2 linked regions of the Azoarcus olearius genome follow. The protein of the gene in region 2 purifies or fractionates together with the protein of the main gene of each other region. This does not show direct contact. Links are inferred from orthologs where the notes say so. Each region holds a gene or a part of one and is shown on either strand. Other genes may lie near its edges. The genes, in order: dqs_RS10750 and dqs_RS03925.

Region 1 (11,633 bases), 1.5 Mb from region 2 along the record:
CGCGCACGGTCGCTCGGCATCAAGGACGACTTCTACCAGAACAGCGATATCCACATTCACCTGCCGGAAGGTGCGATTCCGAAGGATGGTCCGTCCGCCGGTATCGCGATCTCCACCGCGCTGGTTTCCGTTCTCACCGGCATTCCGGTCCGTTGCGATGTCGCAATGACCGGCGAGATCACCTTGCGAGGTGAGGTACTTCCGATCGGTGGCCTCAAGGAAAAACTGCTTGCCGCAGTGCGCGGCGGCATTCGCACCGCGCTGATACCGGAAGAAAACGTCAAGGATCTGGTGGATATCCCCGACAACATCAAGAACGTGATCGAAATCGTTCCGGTGAAGTGGATTGATCAGGTTCTGGAGTTGGCTCTGGAACGAAAGCCGGAGCCGCTGCCGGAGGAGGCTGAGGTTGCAGCCGTGGCCCCTGCAGACGAGGCAGCGCGCGCTGCAGCCAACCTGCGCGCACATTGATCGGCCGGCAACACGGGCTGCTTTGCGCGCCCGTGCTGCCGAACGAAAACGCTCTGCGTTCCAAGCTTGGCAACCTGCTGCCGTTACATCTATAATCTTTGGCTCTCTCGAGCGGGAACGGGTGCTTAGCTCAGTTGGTAGAGCGTCGCCCTTACAAGGCGAATGTCGGCGGTTCGACCCCGTCAGCACCCACCACATCCGTGAGAATGCCAAGGCAGACACTTCGCCTTGACGCTTCAAGAGGGGCCTTCTACAATTCGGCCTCTTTCGCCGACGGGCGGTTAGCTCAGCGGTAGAGCACTGCCTTCACACGGCAGGGGTCACTGGTTCGATCCCAGTACCGCCCACCACAAGTGGGCTTCGGCGAGTTTTGTTGTAGTTCCGCGACGGGCGGTTAGCTCAGCGGTAGAGCACTGCCTTCACACGGCAGGGGTCACTGGTTCGATCCCAGTACCGCCCACCACGCAATCAAACCGGCATACAGCCGGTTTTTTTGTTTCTGCTGTCGTCACGACTGCGCATCGCCTAAACTCGCCGGGTTTCCCGTGAAGAGCGACCCAGCGTGATTGTTTACTCCATCAAGCCCACGCGACCCGAAGCCCACCTCTTCGAGGTCCGGTGCGAAATCGACCACCCACAGTCGCCCGCACAATTCGTGCGCCTGCCAGCCTGGATCCCCGGCAGCTACATGATCCGGGAGTTCGCCCGGAACATCGTCAGCTTCCGGGCTACGCTGTCCGAAGGAGAGCCTCTGCCAGCGGAGAAGGTCGACAAGCACACCTGGCGGATTGCAGTCCCCCGCGGCGCGGCGCAGATCGTCCTGACGTACGAGGTATACGCCTGGGACCTTTCGATCCGGTCCGCGCATCTGGATTCGACGCACGGCTTCTTCAACGGCACCAGCGTGTTCCTCGCTGTAGATGGCCGTGAGAGCGATCCCTGCGAAGTGGAAATCGCTCCGCCGACGGGACCCGCATATGAGCGCTGGCGGGTGGCCACCTCTTTGCCGCGCGCGCCGTCCCGGGTTGAGGCCCACGACCCGCATGCATTTGGACGGTTCGCGGCGAAAAACTACGACGACCTCGTAGACCACCCGGTGGAAATGGGCGAGTTCCAACTTGGCCATTTCACGGTTGCCGGAGTTCCTCATGAGGTGGCATTGAGCGGCCGGGCCGAGTGCGATATGGAGCGCCTGACCAGCGACCTGCAGCGTATCTGCGAATGGCAGGTACGGTTGTTTGATTCTCCGCCGCCGATGGACTACTACCTGTTTCTCACCACCGTCGTCGGTGACGGATATGGCGGCCTCGAGCACCGGGCTTCAACTGCCTTGCTCGCCAGTCGCAAGGATCTGCCTTGGGTCGGAATGAAGAAGATGTCGGAGGCGTACCAAGGCTTTCTCGGCTTGTGCAGCCACGAATACTTCCACTCCTGGAATGTGAAGCGGATCAAGCCTGCGGTCTTCACGCCCTACCAGCTGGAGCACGAGAACTACACGCGCCTGTTGTGGGCGTTCGAAGGATTCACGTCCTATTACGACGATCTCACCCTTGTGCGCGCCGGCGTCATCGAGGTGGACGACTATCTTGCCTTGCTCGGCAAAACGATCTCCACCGTTCTGCGGGGCCCCGGGCGACTGCGGCAAAGCGTCGCGGAATCGTCATTCGACGCATGGATCAAGTACTACCGGCAGGATGAGAATTCGGCGAACGCCATTGTCAGCTACTACGCCAAGGGTTCTCTGATCGCCTTGGCGCTGGACTTGAAACTGCGTAAAGCGAGCGGCGGGACGCGCAGTCTCGACGACGTGATGCGGCATCTGTGGCGGGAGCATGGGCTCACCGGGGTTGGCGTTGGTGAGGAGGGCGTTTTCGAGGCGGTAGAGGCGGTCAGCGGTTCGTCGGCACTTGCCCGCTGGTTACGCGATGCAGTGAACGGAACCGACGATCTGCCCCTGGAACGCCTGTTGCAGCCGTTCGGCGTCGAGATGGAAGTCACCGCTTCCAATCCATCGCCATCGCTGGGCGTCAAGTTGGGTGGAAGTAACGGGGAAGTGAAACTCGCGGTGGTCTACGACGGCGGCGCAGCCCAGCGCGCCGGTCTGTCTGCGGGCGACGTCCTCGTCGCACTGGATGGAATCCGCGCGACGAACGCCTCGCTGGACGAGGCGCTGACGCGTCGCCGGGCGGGTGATGACATGGAAATACTTGCCTTCCGGCGCGATGAACTGATGCAGTTCCAGGTGACACTCGACGCTCCGGCCGAGGATACGGTCAAACTTGGCTGTGCGCGTCGCGCCTCCAGCACCGCGCGGACCTTGCGCAACGGATGGCTGCATGGGCTACAGAACCACAATGAGAACAGGAGCAACTGATGACCGCGGTACGCATTTACCATAATCCGCGCTGTGGCAAGAGCCGCAGCGCTTGTGCCTTGATTGCCGAGCGCGATGTTGACGCGGAGGTTGTGGAGTATTTGAAGCATCCCTTGGGCCGGGATGAATTGCGGGCACTGCTCGACAAACTGGGTTTGAAACCGCAAGACCTCATCCGGCGGGGCGAAGCCGTGTTCAAGGAACACTTTGCCGGTAAAGCGCTCGATGACGAGGAGTGGATCGACGCCATGGTGGCTTATCCCATCCTGATGGAGCGGCCGATCGTGGTGCGCGGTGAAAGAGCGGTGGTGGCGCGTCCGCCCGAGCGGGTTGCCGAACTGTTCGACTGAGGCATTTATCGGCCGGGGCGTTGTGACCGCCCCGCCACGAAGCGTAGCAAGCCCAGAAAAAGTAGTGCGGCCAGGGCGGTTGCCAGCACCGCCGCCTGCCAGAACGCGGCAACCGACGCCTCGGCCGAGCGGGCGCCGGCGTGAAATGCCAGCCAGTATCCGAGCCCCAGGCCGACACCCCAGAACGCCAGGGTGTGCACCACCATCGGCAAAGCGGTGACCTTGTAGGCCCGCAGCGTATGGGAGGCCACGGTCTGCGCTGCGTCGAAAACCTGGTATAGACAGATGTAGGGAAGCAGGCTGAGGGCGGCCAGACGCACCGCGTTGTCCGAACTCCAGAGCTGAAGCACGGGAGTTCGTGCCAGCCACAGGACGCCACCCAGGAGGGTCGAAAGTGCGCACGTCAAGACGATCGCGACCTTGGCGTAGCGCGCGGCTCTCGTCCAGTCGAGCCCACCGGCCGCTTGCCCCACAAGCACCAGCGCCGACGTGGCAAGCGAGAGCGGCAGCATATAGGCCAGCGCCGCGAGGTTGGCGACGACCCTGTGCGCGGCAACCCAGTCGGGCCCTAGGCGCGCGATCAGCAGCGCGATCAGTGTGAACGAGGTGATCTCGATAAAGGTCGACAGCCCGATCGGAAAGCCGAGTCGCAGCAGCGCCCACAGTCGGACCGGGTCGGGAGGCGTCCAGCTGCGAAAAGCGCGCAGCTTGCGAAAAACCCTGAGCCGCGCGAGCGCAATTGCGCCGCAGCCCAACGCGATCCACGCGACAACGGACGTGGAAACTCCGCACCCCGTCCCGCCCAATGGAACGCCAAAGGCACCGCTTACCAGCGCCCACGCGAGCGGCGCGTGAATGCAGGTGGTGGCAAGACTGATGAACATGAGCACGCGAGGTCGGCCGAGTGCATTGGCGAACGCATAGAACGTTCTGTACAGCAGAACCGCCGGCAGCCCGGCAGCCGTTGCACGCAGGTAGTCGCCAACCTTCGCGGCCAGCGGGGACGGAACGGCGGCCAGATCGAGCAGCGCCCCGGGTGAGAGCAGGAGCGCGGTGCCCGGCACGGCGAGCAGTATCGCCAGCCAGAACCCCTGATGAAGCGATGGCACGAGTTCGTCAGTGGCGCCGGCGCCGACGTGATGGGCGACCGTAGGCGCCACGGCCTGGAGAACGCCTACCAGCAGCATCACGAGCGATACGTAGATGCCGTTACCCACCGCAACCGCGGCCAGGTCGGAAGTGGCGTAACGACCCGCGATGATGGTGTCGGCCACCATCATCCCCATCGACAGCAACTGGGCAATCAACACCGGCCACGCGTGGCCAAGCAGGCGACGGGCAATGTGAAGCGTCGAATCGGTACTCGTTGCAGCCAGGCTCCCGGATGGAGCGATCACGACTATGCCCGGCTACGCAGGGGCAGCTTGCCGCGCCAGTACCGCCAGGCAAGAAAACCGAGGATGCCTGCCATGATCAGCCAGAAGCCCACCCCTTGCCAGAAGGCAATGGGATCGGTGGCCAGAAAGTAGTCGCGCGGGGGGCGGACGAAATGGACGCGACCTTCGGCCAGCGCCCGCACCGCGCTCCCCAGAAGCCCGAGCGCGGGGGCAAACCACACGAGCAGGCCGACGCCGACAATGACCCGATCGAGCAAGGGTGTGCGGCGGGTGCGTGGCAGAAAGACGCTTTCGACGCCAAACCACAAGGCTACGAAAAAGCCGCCGACGGCGAGCACCGGCGCTACCGCGAGGGCGGCGCCCAGCGCGGTGGCAGCGAGCATGAAACGCGCGCCTTCGAGAGGGGAGATCCGCGCCCAGGAGGCTTCAAGCGACGAGAACAGGACCCATGCAGCAGGCGCCGCGACGATAAGCACCAGCAAGGCCCAAGCCGCGCGACGACGTGCCCGGTCGCCCGCGCGTGTCGCGTCACCGGATTCCAAATCGAGATTCATTGAGAGACCGCGAGGGTTGATGACAGAGAGAGGATAAGCCCGCCGCGTGACCACCGGCTGTCGGGCCACGAATGACCCGGGGTATCCGCCCGGGTGCAAGAACTGCGCACGCTCAATGGTCGGTACGGATGAGTCCCACCATGATGCCCTCGAGTTCAAGCGCCGCACTGCGGGTATCGACGACGATCGGGTCGAAGTCCGGATTTGCGGGCAGCAACTCTACGATGGGACCGTTCCGGCGCAGCGTCTTCACCGTCACGTCGTCATCGATCCGGGCCACCACCACCTGTCCGTTGCGCGCTTCGTGCGAGCGATGGACAGCAATGAGATCGCCGTCAAGGATGCCCGCGTCGCGCATGCTCATGCCGCGCACCCTCAGCAGATAATCAGCGCGAGGGGAAAAGAGTGCAGGATCGAACTGGATACGGGCCTCGACGTGCTCGGCGGCCAGGATGGGATTGCCAGCGGCTACCCGGCCCACCAGCGGCAACCCGAGCGCCTCGGCCAAGCGGATGCCGCGGGCGCGCCCCTCCTCAAGCAGAATCGCCCCTTTGGCAGCAAGTGCGCGCAGGTGGGTTTCAGCCGCATTCGGCGACTTGAAGCCGAACGCGGAGCAGACCTCCGCCCGGGTCGGCGGCCGGCCCTCGCTTTCCACGGTCTGGCGGATGAAGTCGAGTATCTCCTGCTGGCGGGACGTGAGTTGTTCGTTGCGGGCGTTCATCGCTTTCTCCTGTTTGCTGTATTTTCAAACAGTATTCCGTTGGCCGCAACCACGGTCGTGGCACACCTCACAACGGAATGACGCAGTGCGGCTTGAGACGCGGCATTTTCTGAGCTATTCGTTCAGAAGTTCGCGCCAGTTCCTCGTCGAGACCGCCCAAGGAGGTCCTCATGCACCCGCCCGCCAGCAGTTTTCCGAATGACCTCGCGGCTAGAGTTCAGTCGGGCTCTCGGCTAGAATCGCCCGCAGTTCAGGGAGAACCGCAGTTGGCGTGCGGCGACCTCGCGCCAGTGTTCTCCTTGCCCGATGCCGACATGGAAGACTTCAGCCTGGCCGGGGAACGTGGCCGCCACCATGTGGTCCTTTATTTTTATCCGCGCGACAACACGCCGGGCTGCACCCTTCAGGCCGCCGATTTCAGCGATCATGAAGCGGATTTTGCCCGCCACGACTGCATCATTGTCGGTGTCAGCCCGGACGACTGCCTGAAGCATGCCGAGTTTCGGGATCAGCACGGGTTGTCGATCCGGCTCTTGTCCGATTCGGACACCGAGGTCAGCAGGCTGTACCAGGTGTGGCAGGAGAAGGAAGTCGACGGTGTGAAGAAGATGGGCGTGGCGCGGACGACCTTCGTGATCGACAAGCAAGGCGTCGTCCGCCACGTGCTCCGGGACGTCGCACCCCGTGGCCACGCTGCTGCGGTTTATAAACTTGTCAAGGAATTGGAAACCGACAATGCAAACGGAAATCATCAAGAACAGCGTGGTTACGCTTAACTACACCGTCCACGACGCCGACGGCAACATGGTCGACGACGGTCACCACCCGCTGACCTACCTCCACGGCGGCTACGACGGCATCTTCCCCGTCATCGAAGAAGCCCTGCATGGCAAGAAGACCGGTGAAAAGCTGACGATCAAGCTGCAACCGGAAGACGCCTTCGGCGACTACGACGAAGAACTCGTGATGGTGGAAGACGCTGCGCTGTTCCCGGAGAACATCGAGGTCGGGATGTCCTTCGAGCGCGTGACCGACGACGGCGAGGAAGAGATCATCTACCGCATTACCGATATCGCCGAAGGCAAGGTGGTGGTGGACGGCAATCATCCGCTTGCGGGCGTCGCGCTGGTGTTCGACCTGACGGTGGCCGACGTTCGCGCGGCGACGGCCGAAGAAATCGGCCATGGTCACGTTCATGGTCCGGGCGGGCATCACCACTAAGCATTCGGGGCCGCGCAAGCGGCCCTTCTTCTTCCAGAACGCCACTTTCAGTCCGCATGGGAACATCGCTGCCCGCCGCTCAAATCGCTGCCGCGTCAGGATCCGTGCTTGAGGTTCGCGAACTACGGGTTGCGCTTGAAACCGCGCGCGGAACACTGATACCCGTCGCGGATATCAGCTTTTCGATCGCCCCGGGTGAAACACTGGCCTTGCTGGGTGAATCCGGCTGCGGCAAGTCGATGACCGCGCTTGCGCTGGCCCGGCTTCTTCCCGACGGCGGCAGCATCGCGGGCGGGACGGTCGAGCTGGGCGGCGACGATCTGCTCGCCATGCCGGAAGCGCAGATGCGCAGGGTGAGGGGCGGGCGGATCGGGATGATCTTCCAGGAGCCCTCGACCAGCCTCAACCCCGTCATGCGGGTTGGCGCACAGATCACCGAAGCGCTCACCGTCCATCGCGGTTTGCGCGGCGACGCTGCCCGCGAAGAGGCAGTGCGCCTGCTGGCGGCGGTCGGCATTCCCGACCCTGCGCGCAGGGTCGATGATTTTCCCTTCCAGTTCTCGGGTGGCATGCGGCAGCGGGCAATGATTGCCATTGCGCTTGCGGGAGAGCCTGGGCTGCTGATCGCCGACGAACCGACGACGGCACTCGACGTGACCATACAGGCACAGGTGCTCGATCTGCTTCAACGACTGCAGCGCGAACGCGCGATGGCGATGCTGCTGATCACGCACGACCTTGGCGTTGCAGCTCGAATGGCCGACCGCGTCGGCGTGATGTATGCGGGCGAGCTCGTCGAAACCGGGCCGCGCGGGGCATTCTTCCGGACGCCGCTCCACCCCTATTCGCGAAAACTCTTTGCTGCGCTTCCCACAGCCGCGCAGCGGGGCGGACCGCTGCAGGCGGCAAGTGGCAGCGTCCCCGCCCCGGACCAAATCGCGTCGGGCTGCCGCTTTGCCGACCGCTGCCCCCATGCATTCGACCGCTGCGATGACGAGCCGCCCGCGTGGCGCCAGCTCGGCGCGCAGGCAGTGAGATGCCACCTCTACGACGAGGTCCTCGTGCCCCGCGCTCTGGAGGCCGCCTCGATGGCGACCCCCGCAGCGTCCACGATCGGCAAGCAGCTGAAGCCGATCATCGAACTACGCGGCCTCGAGGTGCATTTCCCGCTTCGCAAAGGGCTTCTGCAGCGCACCGTTGGCCAGGTGAGGGCGGTGGACGGCGTCGATCTGGCGCTCCACCCGGGCCGCACCCTGGCGCTGGTCGGCGAGTCGGGCTGTGGCAAGACAACGGTTGGAAAGGCGATGCTGCACCTGGTTCGCCCTACCGGAGGACAGGTCTGCTTCGAAGGTGAGACGCTCGATTCGGCACAGCCGGAAACGCTGCAGGCAATGCGCCGCGCTGTCCAGATGGTGTTCCAGGATCCGTTTGCCTCGCTCAACCCGCGGATGCGAATCGGCGACATCATCGAGGAGGGGATGATCGGCCTCGGTGTGGAACCCAGCGCGATCGAGCGTTCGCGCAAGGTCGATGCGCTGCTGGACCGGACCGGCCTCTCGGCTGCCATGCGCCATCGCTATCCGCACGAGTTTTCCGGCGGGCAGCGGCAGCGGATTGCGATTGCCCGTGCTTTGGCCGTAGCGCCGCGAGCCATCGTCTGTGACGAGCCGACGAGTGCGCTGGATGTGTCGGTGCAGGCGCAACTGCTCAATCTGCTGCGCGAGTTGCAGCACGAGCGCGGGATGGCCTATCTGTTCATCACCCACAACATCGCCGTCGTCGAATATCTCGCCGACGACGTGGCGGTGATGTACCTGGGCCGCATCGTGGAGCGCGGCCCGGCGGAACGCGTCCTTAACCGCGCGGCGCATCCGTACACGCGCATGCTGCTCGCCGCCGTGCCTCGGCTGGACGAAGGCCTGGAGGAGGGCGTGGAGGAGGGCGTGGAGGAGGGCGTGGAGGAGGGCGCCGCGCATCCGGCGCAACGCCCGTCCGATCTGCCTTCGCCGTTGGCGCCGCCCGCGGGCTGCCATTTCCACCCGCGCTGCCCGAGCGCAACCGATATCTGCCGGATGACCTATCCGGCGGAAACCCGGCTGGAGGCACATCACCATCTACGCTGCCACTGGCCCCAGCGTTAAGGGCAGGCCTCGTTAGCGGCGGGGCTTTTCAGGCGCACGCTTGGCGGATGAGCCCGCCGCGGGTTTGGCGGGCGCGGCAGGCTTGACCGCAGCTTTGGCCGGGGCTCCTTTGGGTGGCGCACTCTTGGGTCCCGCCGCCTTGGCTGCCGCGCGAGGCGTCGCGCGGCTGGCCGGCTTGGCGGCACCTTTTGCCGCAGGAGCGGCTTTCGAGGCGGGCGCGGTCATTCCCAGCTTGACGCGTCCAGGCTTCACCAGGGCCGGTTTGGCAGGCGCTGCAAACGTGGTGTTAGGCAGCAGACGCGCAGCCTGAAGCGCGCCCGCGGGATCAATTCCGTCCGGCACCAGCAGGCTGTAACCGGGACCCGTCCTGCTCTGGGCGTTGAGACCGTTGATCTGCTGGAGTTGGGCGAGCGTCAGGCCGTAGCGCTGGGCGACCTCGGCGAGGCGTTCGCCGGGCTGCAACTCGTAGGTGCGCCATCCCTTGCCGGCAAGCTGGAACTCGTTCAGCCGCATTTCGACGTGCGCCGCGCGGTCCACCGGGACGATCAGGGTCTGCCCCGTGCCGGCGATCACCGGGCGGTTGAATCCCGGATTGAACGCGACGAACTCCTCGATGGGCATTTCGGCCAACCGCGCGGCGGTCGCGAGGTCGATGCCCTGCGGGGCTTCCAGCGCTACGAAATGCGCCTCGTTCGGCACGTAGGGCAGATCGATGTGGAACAGTTCGGGACGTGCAACGATGTTCTTGATCGCTTGCAGCTTGGGCACGTAGTTGCGCGTTTCCTCCGGCATGCGCAAGCGTGCGTACTCCCCCGGCAGGCCTTCGTCCACGTTGCGCTGCACCGCGCGCCCCACCGCGCCTTCACCCCAGTTGTAGGAGGCCAGCGCGAGGTGCCAGTCGCCGTGCATCTCGTAGATGGTCTGCAGATAATCCAGCGCGGCGGAGGTGGAAGCGATGACGTCGCGCCGTTCGTCCACCCACTTGTCCTGGGTGAGGTTGTAGTTCTTGCCGGTGGAGGGGATGAACTGCCACAGCCCCGAGGCATGCGCGCGGGAATACGCCATCGGGTTGTACGAGCTTTCAACCATCGGCAGCAGCGCCAGCTCGGTGGGCATTCCGCGCCGTTCGAGTTCATCGACGATGTAGTAAAGGTAGCGCCCACCCCGCGCAAAGACCTGCTTAAGGAAAGCCGGGCGGTTGAGGTAGAACAGCTGCTGCTCGGCCACCAGCGGTGTTTCGAGGTCGGGCATGCCGAAACCGCGGCGGATCCGGTCCCAGATATCGTTGGCGTTGCGGGTGAGGTCCAGCGTCAGCACCCGCGGAGGAGCGAGGCCGCCCGCTTCGACAGAGTCGGGACGGAGCCCGGTGCTGGACTGGGTCGGCGGCGTGTCCTGGGCGCCCGCCGCGGCGGGCAGCAGCGCGGCGCACAGGCTGAGAAAGAAGGTGAAGAGCTTCGGCATGGGAGACAGCGCCGGGAGCGACGAAAAGCACAGCAGTCTAGCAGACCGTGCCGGCGCCCCGGCTGGCACTTTGTAAGGACAGACGGCACGTTCGTCGGCTGCGCCTTTCAAGCAACCTGAGCCGATCCGTGCGGAAATACCGAAAACACGACTAAAGGCGTAGCCGTGGGGTATTCCCTTGGTAGGATGGCGCATCCACGTAGTACCGATTCTTCGTGCTCGACATCATGAAAGTCCTGGTCATAGAAGACACCGTCACCAGCGCCACGCTGGTCTGCCACCAGCTCACCAAAATGGGCCTGACGGCGCTGCACGCCCGCGACGGCGAATCCGGCATCGAAACCTTCCGCAGGGAACGGCCGGATCTCATCCTGCTCGACATCATCATGCCCGGCATGGACGGATTCGAAGTCGCACGCCGGATTCGCGAAATCGAGTCCGAAGGTGAATGGACGCCGATCATTTTCCTCACCGCGCGCACGTCCGACGAGGACCTCAACCGCGGGATCGAGGTCGGCGGCGACGACTATCTGGCCAAGCCGGTATCCGAAGTGGTGCTGAAGGCCAAGGTGCGGGCAATGCAGCGCATTGCGCAGATGCGTTACTCGCTGCTCGTGGTGACGCGCAAGCTGGACGAGGCTAACCGCGAATTGACCCGGCTGTCGTCGGTGGACGGACTGACCGGCATTCCCAATCGCCGCCGTTTCGACGAAACGCTGCTGCGGGAGTGGCGACGCGCGGCGCGCACCGGGCACCCGATCGCACTGCTCGTGGCCGACGTCGATTCGTTCAAGCAGTTCAACGATGGCTACGGCCATCAGGTAGGCGACGAGTGCCTAAAAGCCGTTGCACGCACGCTGGAACAGCGGCTGCGCCGGCCGACCGATCTGGTTGCGCGCTACGGCGGCGAGGAATTCGCGGCAATCCTTCCCGAAACCAGCGT
Region 2 (5,239 bases):
TCGCCCAGATGTTGCGCGTGCGCATTCCGCGCAGCGAAGCGGTCGTGCCGGAGATCAGCGCCAACAAGTACGCACTCAACATCCGCTTCATGCTTCCCGAAACCGTTGCTCGTCCCCGCGTCGCCGAGCGCGAGATCACCTTCGAGCTGACTTTCTGCACGCTTTGAACGTGGTCGATCACGCCCCCCGCATCGTCAAATGCCCGACCTGCGGCGCCCAGGTGCCCTGGGTGCCGGAGAGCCGCTACCGGCCGTTCTGTTCGGCGCGTTGCCGCCAGATCGACCTCGGTGCATGGGCGAGCGAGGAATACAAGGTTCCGACCTCGCCCCCCGACGACACCGACGCGGCCGAAACCGGCTCGGGGCGCTAAGCGCCCCACGCCCCGCGGATCGCCGCAACACCATGCGCCCCATGGTCGCGGGCGCAATCCATGTCGCCCCAGCCGAGACCACCGAGCGCAAAGACCGGAAATGGCAGCGTGCCTGCCAACTCGCCAAAGCGCGCCCAGCCGAGCGCAGCCTGGCCAGGATGGGATGCCGTGGGCCGCACCGGCCCGAGCACGGCGTAGTCCAGCCCCAGGGCCGCCGCCGCCAGCAGCTCCTCTTCCGAGTGGCAAGACGCTCCGACCCACTCGAACGCGGGGCGGACCGTGCAATCAAGGAGTGCCGCTGACGGAAGGTGCACCCCGGGCGCACCCACTGCACGGGCAAGATCGAGGTCGCCATTGATGACCACGATTCCACCGGCCGCGGCTACGCGGCGCACCACTTCCTGTGCGAATTCGATCTGCTGCCGGCGAGGCAGCGCCGCTTCGCGCACCTGCACCAGGCGCAGGCCCGCGCCCAGGGCCTGCTCAAGCTCGTCCAGCTGACGCGCCACGCCCCGTTCGGCGGCCTGCGTGATACCCATCCGGCGCGGCAGTTGCAGCGCCTTCAGGATCGGGCCGTTGGCGGGCAACATCGGCGCGCACGCGGTCGCGATCAGCTCCGGCTCGGCCCAGCGCAGCGCCGCATGCACGTGCGCCACCGGCGCTCCGGACCACGCCGGAACCTCGAAGAAGTGCAAGCGGACGTGAGCGTGTTCGTAGTCGTGCTCGCGGGTCAGCCAGGGCCGCACGTGCGGCACCACGATGCCTAGCTCCTCGGCCAGCTCGCGCTTGAGCGCATCTGCCGCGGATTCGCCAGGTTCGACCTTGCCTCCGGGGAATTCCCAGTAGCCGGGATAGAAGGTGTCGGGTGCGCGCTGCCCGAGCAACACCCGTCCGCGCTCCAGGATGACCCCGGCCGCGACATTGACGATCTTGCGGGCGCCCACCTCAGCCATCCTCCCGGCCCGCGTAGTCCCGCGCGAACTGCCACGCAACCCGCCCAGAGCGTGCGCCACGCATCAGCGCCCACTGCAGCGCTTCCTGGCGTGCCGCCGCGATGCGCCGCTTGGGGACACGGAAGACGCCGAGCCAGTGCTCCACGATCTCCAGGTATTCATCCTGGTTGAAGGGATAGAAGGACACCCACAAGCCGAATCTGTCCGACAGCGACACCTTCTCCTCCACCGCCTCGCCAGGGTGAAGCTCGCCGCCGGCGTGACGTACCTGAAGATTTTCGTCGTGGTACTCCGGCATCAGGTGGCGACGGTTGGAGGTGGCGTAGACCAGCACGTTGGCCGACATCGCGGCAATCGACCCATCGAGCACGCTCTTCAAGGCCTTGTAGGCGTCCTCGCCTTCCTCGAACGACAGGTCGTCGCAGTAGAGGATGAAGCGCTCCGGCCGTCCCGCTACCAGGTCGACGATTTCGGGCAGCGCCACGAGGTCGGATTTGTCGACCTCGATCAGCCGCAGCCCCTGATCCGCATAAGCATTGAGCAAGCCCTTGATCAGCGAAGACTTCCCCGTTCCGCGCGCGCCGGTCAACAGGACATTGTTGGCGCTGCGGCCGGCGAGGAACTGACGCGTGTTGCGGTCTATACGCTCCTTCTGGGAATCGACGTCCTTCAGGTCCTCAAGGCGTATGCGGTCGACAAGCTTCACCGGCACCAGCGCGCCACGCCCGTTTCGCCGCTGCCAGCGGAAAGCCTTCGCCGCGGTCCAGTCCGGTTCGGGAGCCGGCGCCGGGAGCAGCGCATCGAGTCGATCCAGCAAGGCTTCAGCCCGCTGCAGGAATCCATTCAGGTCAGTCATCGTCGTTCTTGTCTTCCAGCTGGTTCCGGCCTCTTGGCCAGGTTGCCCACACCACGACACCGACCAGCGCGAGCGCAATGCCAACCTCGAGAAATATCACCCACATCCCGCACACCTCCGGCCGGCTCGCTAGAGCCCGTATACTTCGTTCGGTCCATGCAGTTTACCGTGAAGCAACCATGACGCTCCTGCCCCGCTCCATCGCCCCCGTCCTTGCCAGCTGCGCGCTGCTTCTGTCTGCCTGCAGTTCTTCGCCGACGCTGCCGGTCGCCCCGGTCTCCACGCCACAAGCCTGTCCATCGCCTACGGTGTGCCAAGCCTGCGCCGCATGTCCGGCAGCGCAGCCGGTGGCCGAAGTTCCGCCCCACCGCGCAGCCAGCTGGACGGAAATCGACGGCTGGCGGGACGACGACCCGAGCGAAGCGTGGTCCGCCTTTCGCAAGTCCTGCAACGTGCTAGAAAAACAGGCGCCGTGGCAGGCCAGCTGCAAAGCCGCCCGCCAGTTGGGAGAGGCGCCAGGCGCCGCGCAGGCACGCGCATTCTTCGAACGCCACTTCTCGCCCTGGCAGCTGGTCAATCCCGACGGCAGCGAACAGGGCCTGATCACCGGCTATTACGAACCGCTGATCAAAGCCAGCCGTACCCCGGACGCGCTCTACCGGTGGCCAGTGCACGGCACGCCGGGCGACCTCCTTACCATCGACCTTGCCTCCGTCTATCCGGAACTGAAGGGCTACCGGTTGCGCGGCCGTCTGGTTGGCAACAAGGTGCTCCCGTACTGGAAGCGCGACGAGCTGGGTGACCAGGGAAGCCGCCTGCCCGCCCCGGTGCTGCTGTGGGCCGCGGACCCCATCGATCTGTTTTTCATGCAGGTGCAGGGGTCCGGTCGCGCTGAGCTGCCAGATGGCAGCGTGCTCCGGCTGGGATACGCGGACCAGAATGGCCACCCCTATCAATCCATTGGTCGCTGGCTCGTTCAGCAGGGGCAGCTGAGCCTGGACAAGGCATCGATGGACGGCATCCGCGACTGGGCACGGCGACATCCGCAACGCCTGGAAGAAATGCTGAACAGCAATCCAAGCTACGTATTCTTCCGTGAGTTGCCCTCGTCGGTCGAAGGCCCCATCGGCGCTCAAGGCGCGCCGCTGACGGCAAACCGCAGCATCGCGATCGATTCGCGCTTCGTTGCGCTCGGCGCCCCGGTCTTTCTTGCCACCACCCAGCCGAATAGCGACACCCCGCTCAAGCGGCTGATGATCGCGCAGGATACCGGCGGAGCCATCAAGGGGGCAGTGAGGGCCGACTACTTCTGGGGTTTTGGCCCGCAGGCCGGCGCAATGGCAGGTCGGATGCGCCAGCAGGGCAGGATGTGGGTCCTGCTTCCGAATGGAATGAAGCCGACGGCGAACTAACGCTCGCCGCCGGTGTGGGTGCTCAACGAGGCGCCACGCGGGCAAGCGCCTTTTCGAGTTCGGGCAACTGGACGAAGCCGCCGATCCGCGTGCCGTCGGACAGAAAAATTGTCGGCGTGCCGTTGATCCGCAGTTTCTGGCCCAGTTCCACATTGCGGTCCACGACCGCGGAATTGCAGTCGTCGCCGCTCGGCGCCTTCCCGCTGACGATCCAGTCATTCCAGGCCTTGGCCCGGTCCTTGGAGCACCAGATGCTCCGCGACTTCGCGGTGGAGTCCTGACTGAGAATCGGATAGAGGAACGTGTAGATCGTCACGTCCGGCATCTGCGCGAGTTCTTTTGCCAGACGCTTGCAATAGCCGCAGTTCGGATCTTCGAACGTTGCGATCACACGCTTTCCATTTCCCTTCACCTGCTTCACCGCCTGGTCCAGCGGCAGTGTCGAGAAATCAATGGAGGACAGTTGGTTGAGCTTGGCTTGCGTAAGGTCACGGCGCGTGCGGGTATCGATGACGCGACCATCCATGATGAAGCTGGTCTTGTCATCGGTGTAGATGATCTCGCCGCTCTTCAACACGACCTCGTAGAGGCCCGCATAGGGCGTGCGTGTCACGGACTCCACCGCTGCCGATCCGATGAAGGCATCAACGCCCTTGCGCACATCTTCCTCGCCGGCTGCAACAAGCGTCGGAAGCAATCCGAACGCAATAACGAGCGCGAATCGGCCCGCGGATTTCAACGCCACCATCCAGTTCTCCTTGTCAAAACTTTCCATGCACCGCGTAACGCGTCAGCGCGGACCTTACGACCGGCAGACGGTCCGTAAGGTTCAGACCAAGATTGCGGACGAACGCCGCCAGCGGATTCCGGGCCGCGAACAGACGGTTGATTCCGTGCGTCACGTACTGCACCAGAAACGGCTCTTCCGCCCGCTCTCTAGCATAGGACCTCAACAGGCGCTCGTCGCCCGGGTCGGCCCAGGCGGGCGCGGAAAGCAGCCTCTGGCTCAACACCCGCGCGTCCTGAAATCCAAGATTGATGCCATGCCCCGACAGCGGATGAATCGCGTGTGCCGCATCACCGATCAAGGCAACCCGAGACGCTACGACGCGGTCGAGTCGCATGAAACGAAGCGGAAATGCGGCGGGCGGCGTCACCACCGACAACCGGCCCCACGCGGCCCCGCCCCGCTCCTGGACTCGCCGCGTGAACTGTTCTGGCGTCATGGCCATGAGCGTTTCCGCCAGAGCGGCAGGCGCCGACCACACCAACGACATCATCCGCCCCGGCAACGGCAACCACGCGACCACGCCTTCGTCGGTGAACCACTGCAAGGCTTCGTTTCGATGAGGGCGTTCACACGAAAAATTGGCCACCACCGCCGTCTCTTCATAATCGACCGACGAGGCTTTGATGGCGGTCTGGCTGCGAACCCAGGAGTCACGCCCATCTGCACCGACAAGCAGTCGCGTGTGCAGCAGGCGACCATCCTCAAGCTCCAGTGCGGCGTCATTCCCGGAAACCGTCAGCGCAGTCGGCCGGGCCGGCGCAAATACCGTGACGTTATGCTGCCGCTTGAGTGACTCCCACAGTTCGCGATGAACGAGGCTGGACTCTCCAATCCAAGCGAGTTCGCGCAATCCACACC

Evidence for each region.
Region 1: the proteins of dqs_RS03925 (region 2) and dqs_RS10750 purify together in Escherichia coli (affinity purification with mass spectrometry, with the first as the bait; 2 studies listed by BioGRID). This does not show direct contact. The link is inferred for Azoarcus olearius from one-to-one orthologs.

The regions. Positions count from the first base shown.
Region 1 is NZ_CP016210.1:2,331,679-2,343,311, reverse strand. The notes cover bases 5,413-8,345. They hold dqs_RS10750 (FKBP-type peptidyl-prolyl cis-trans isomerase), read left to right. Parts: upstream 5,413-6,602; coding sequence 6,603-7,088; downstream 7,089-8,345. Other genes in these bases: dqs_RS10745 (ABC transporter ATP-binding protein), read left to right, coding at 7,145-8,345; dqs_RS10755 (peroxiredoxin), read left to right, coding at 6,182-6,643; lexA (transcriptional repressor LexA), read right to left, coding at 5,413-5,867. Also shown: lon (endopeptidase La), read left to right, coding at 1-471; dqs_RS10780 (M61 family metallopeptidase), read left to right, coding at 1,034-2,845; arsC (arsenate reductase (glutaredoxin)), read left to right, coding at 2,845-3,195; dqs_RS10770 (MATE family efflux transporter), read right to left, coding at 3,201-4,592; dqs_RS10765 (hypothetical protein), read right to left, coding at 4,595-5,146; more of lexA, read right to left, coding at 5,259-5,412; more of dqs_RS10745, read left to right, coding at 8,346-9,229; dqs_RS10740 (transglycosylase SLT domain-containing protein), read right to left, coding at 9,242-10,690; dqs_RS10735 (diguanylate cyclase), read left to right, coding at 10,918-11,633. UniProt on the Escherichia coli protein: Folding helper with both chaperone and peptidyl-prolyl cis-trans isomerase (PPIase) activities. Chaperone activity prevents aggregation of unfolded or partially folded proteins and promotes their correct folding.
Region 2 is NZ_CP016210.1:824,911-830,149, reverse strand. Bases 2,477-5,239 are described here. They hold dqs_RS03925 (DsbC family protein), read right to left. Parts: upstream 4,340-5,239; coding sequence 3,614-4,339; downstream 2,477-3,613. Other genes in these bases: dqs_RS03920 (UbiH/UbiF family hydroxylase), read right to left, coding at 4,353-5,239; mltA (murein transglycosylase A), read left to right, coding at 2,477-3,591. Outside these bases: cell division protein ZapD, read left to right, coding at 1-167; dqs_RS03945 (DNA gyrase inhibitor YacG), read left to right, coding at 170-370; dqs_RS03940 (Nudix family hydrolase), read right to left, coding at 367-1,323; dqs_RS03935 (ATP-binding protein), read right to left, coding at 1,316-2,179; more of mltA, read left to right, coding at 2,359-2,476. UniProt on the Escherichia coli protein: Acts as a disulfide isomerase, interacting with incorrectly folded proteins to correct non-native disulfide bonds.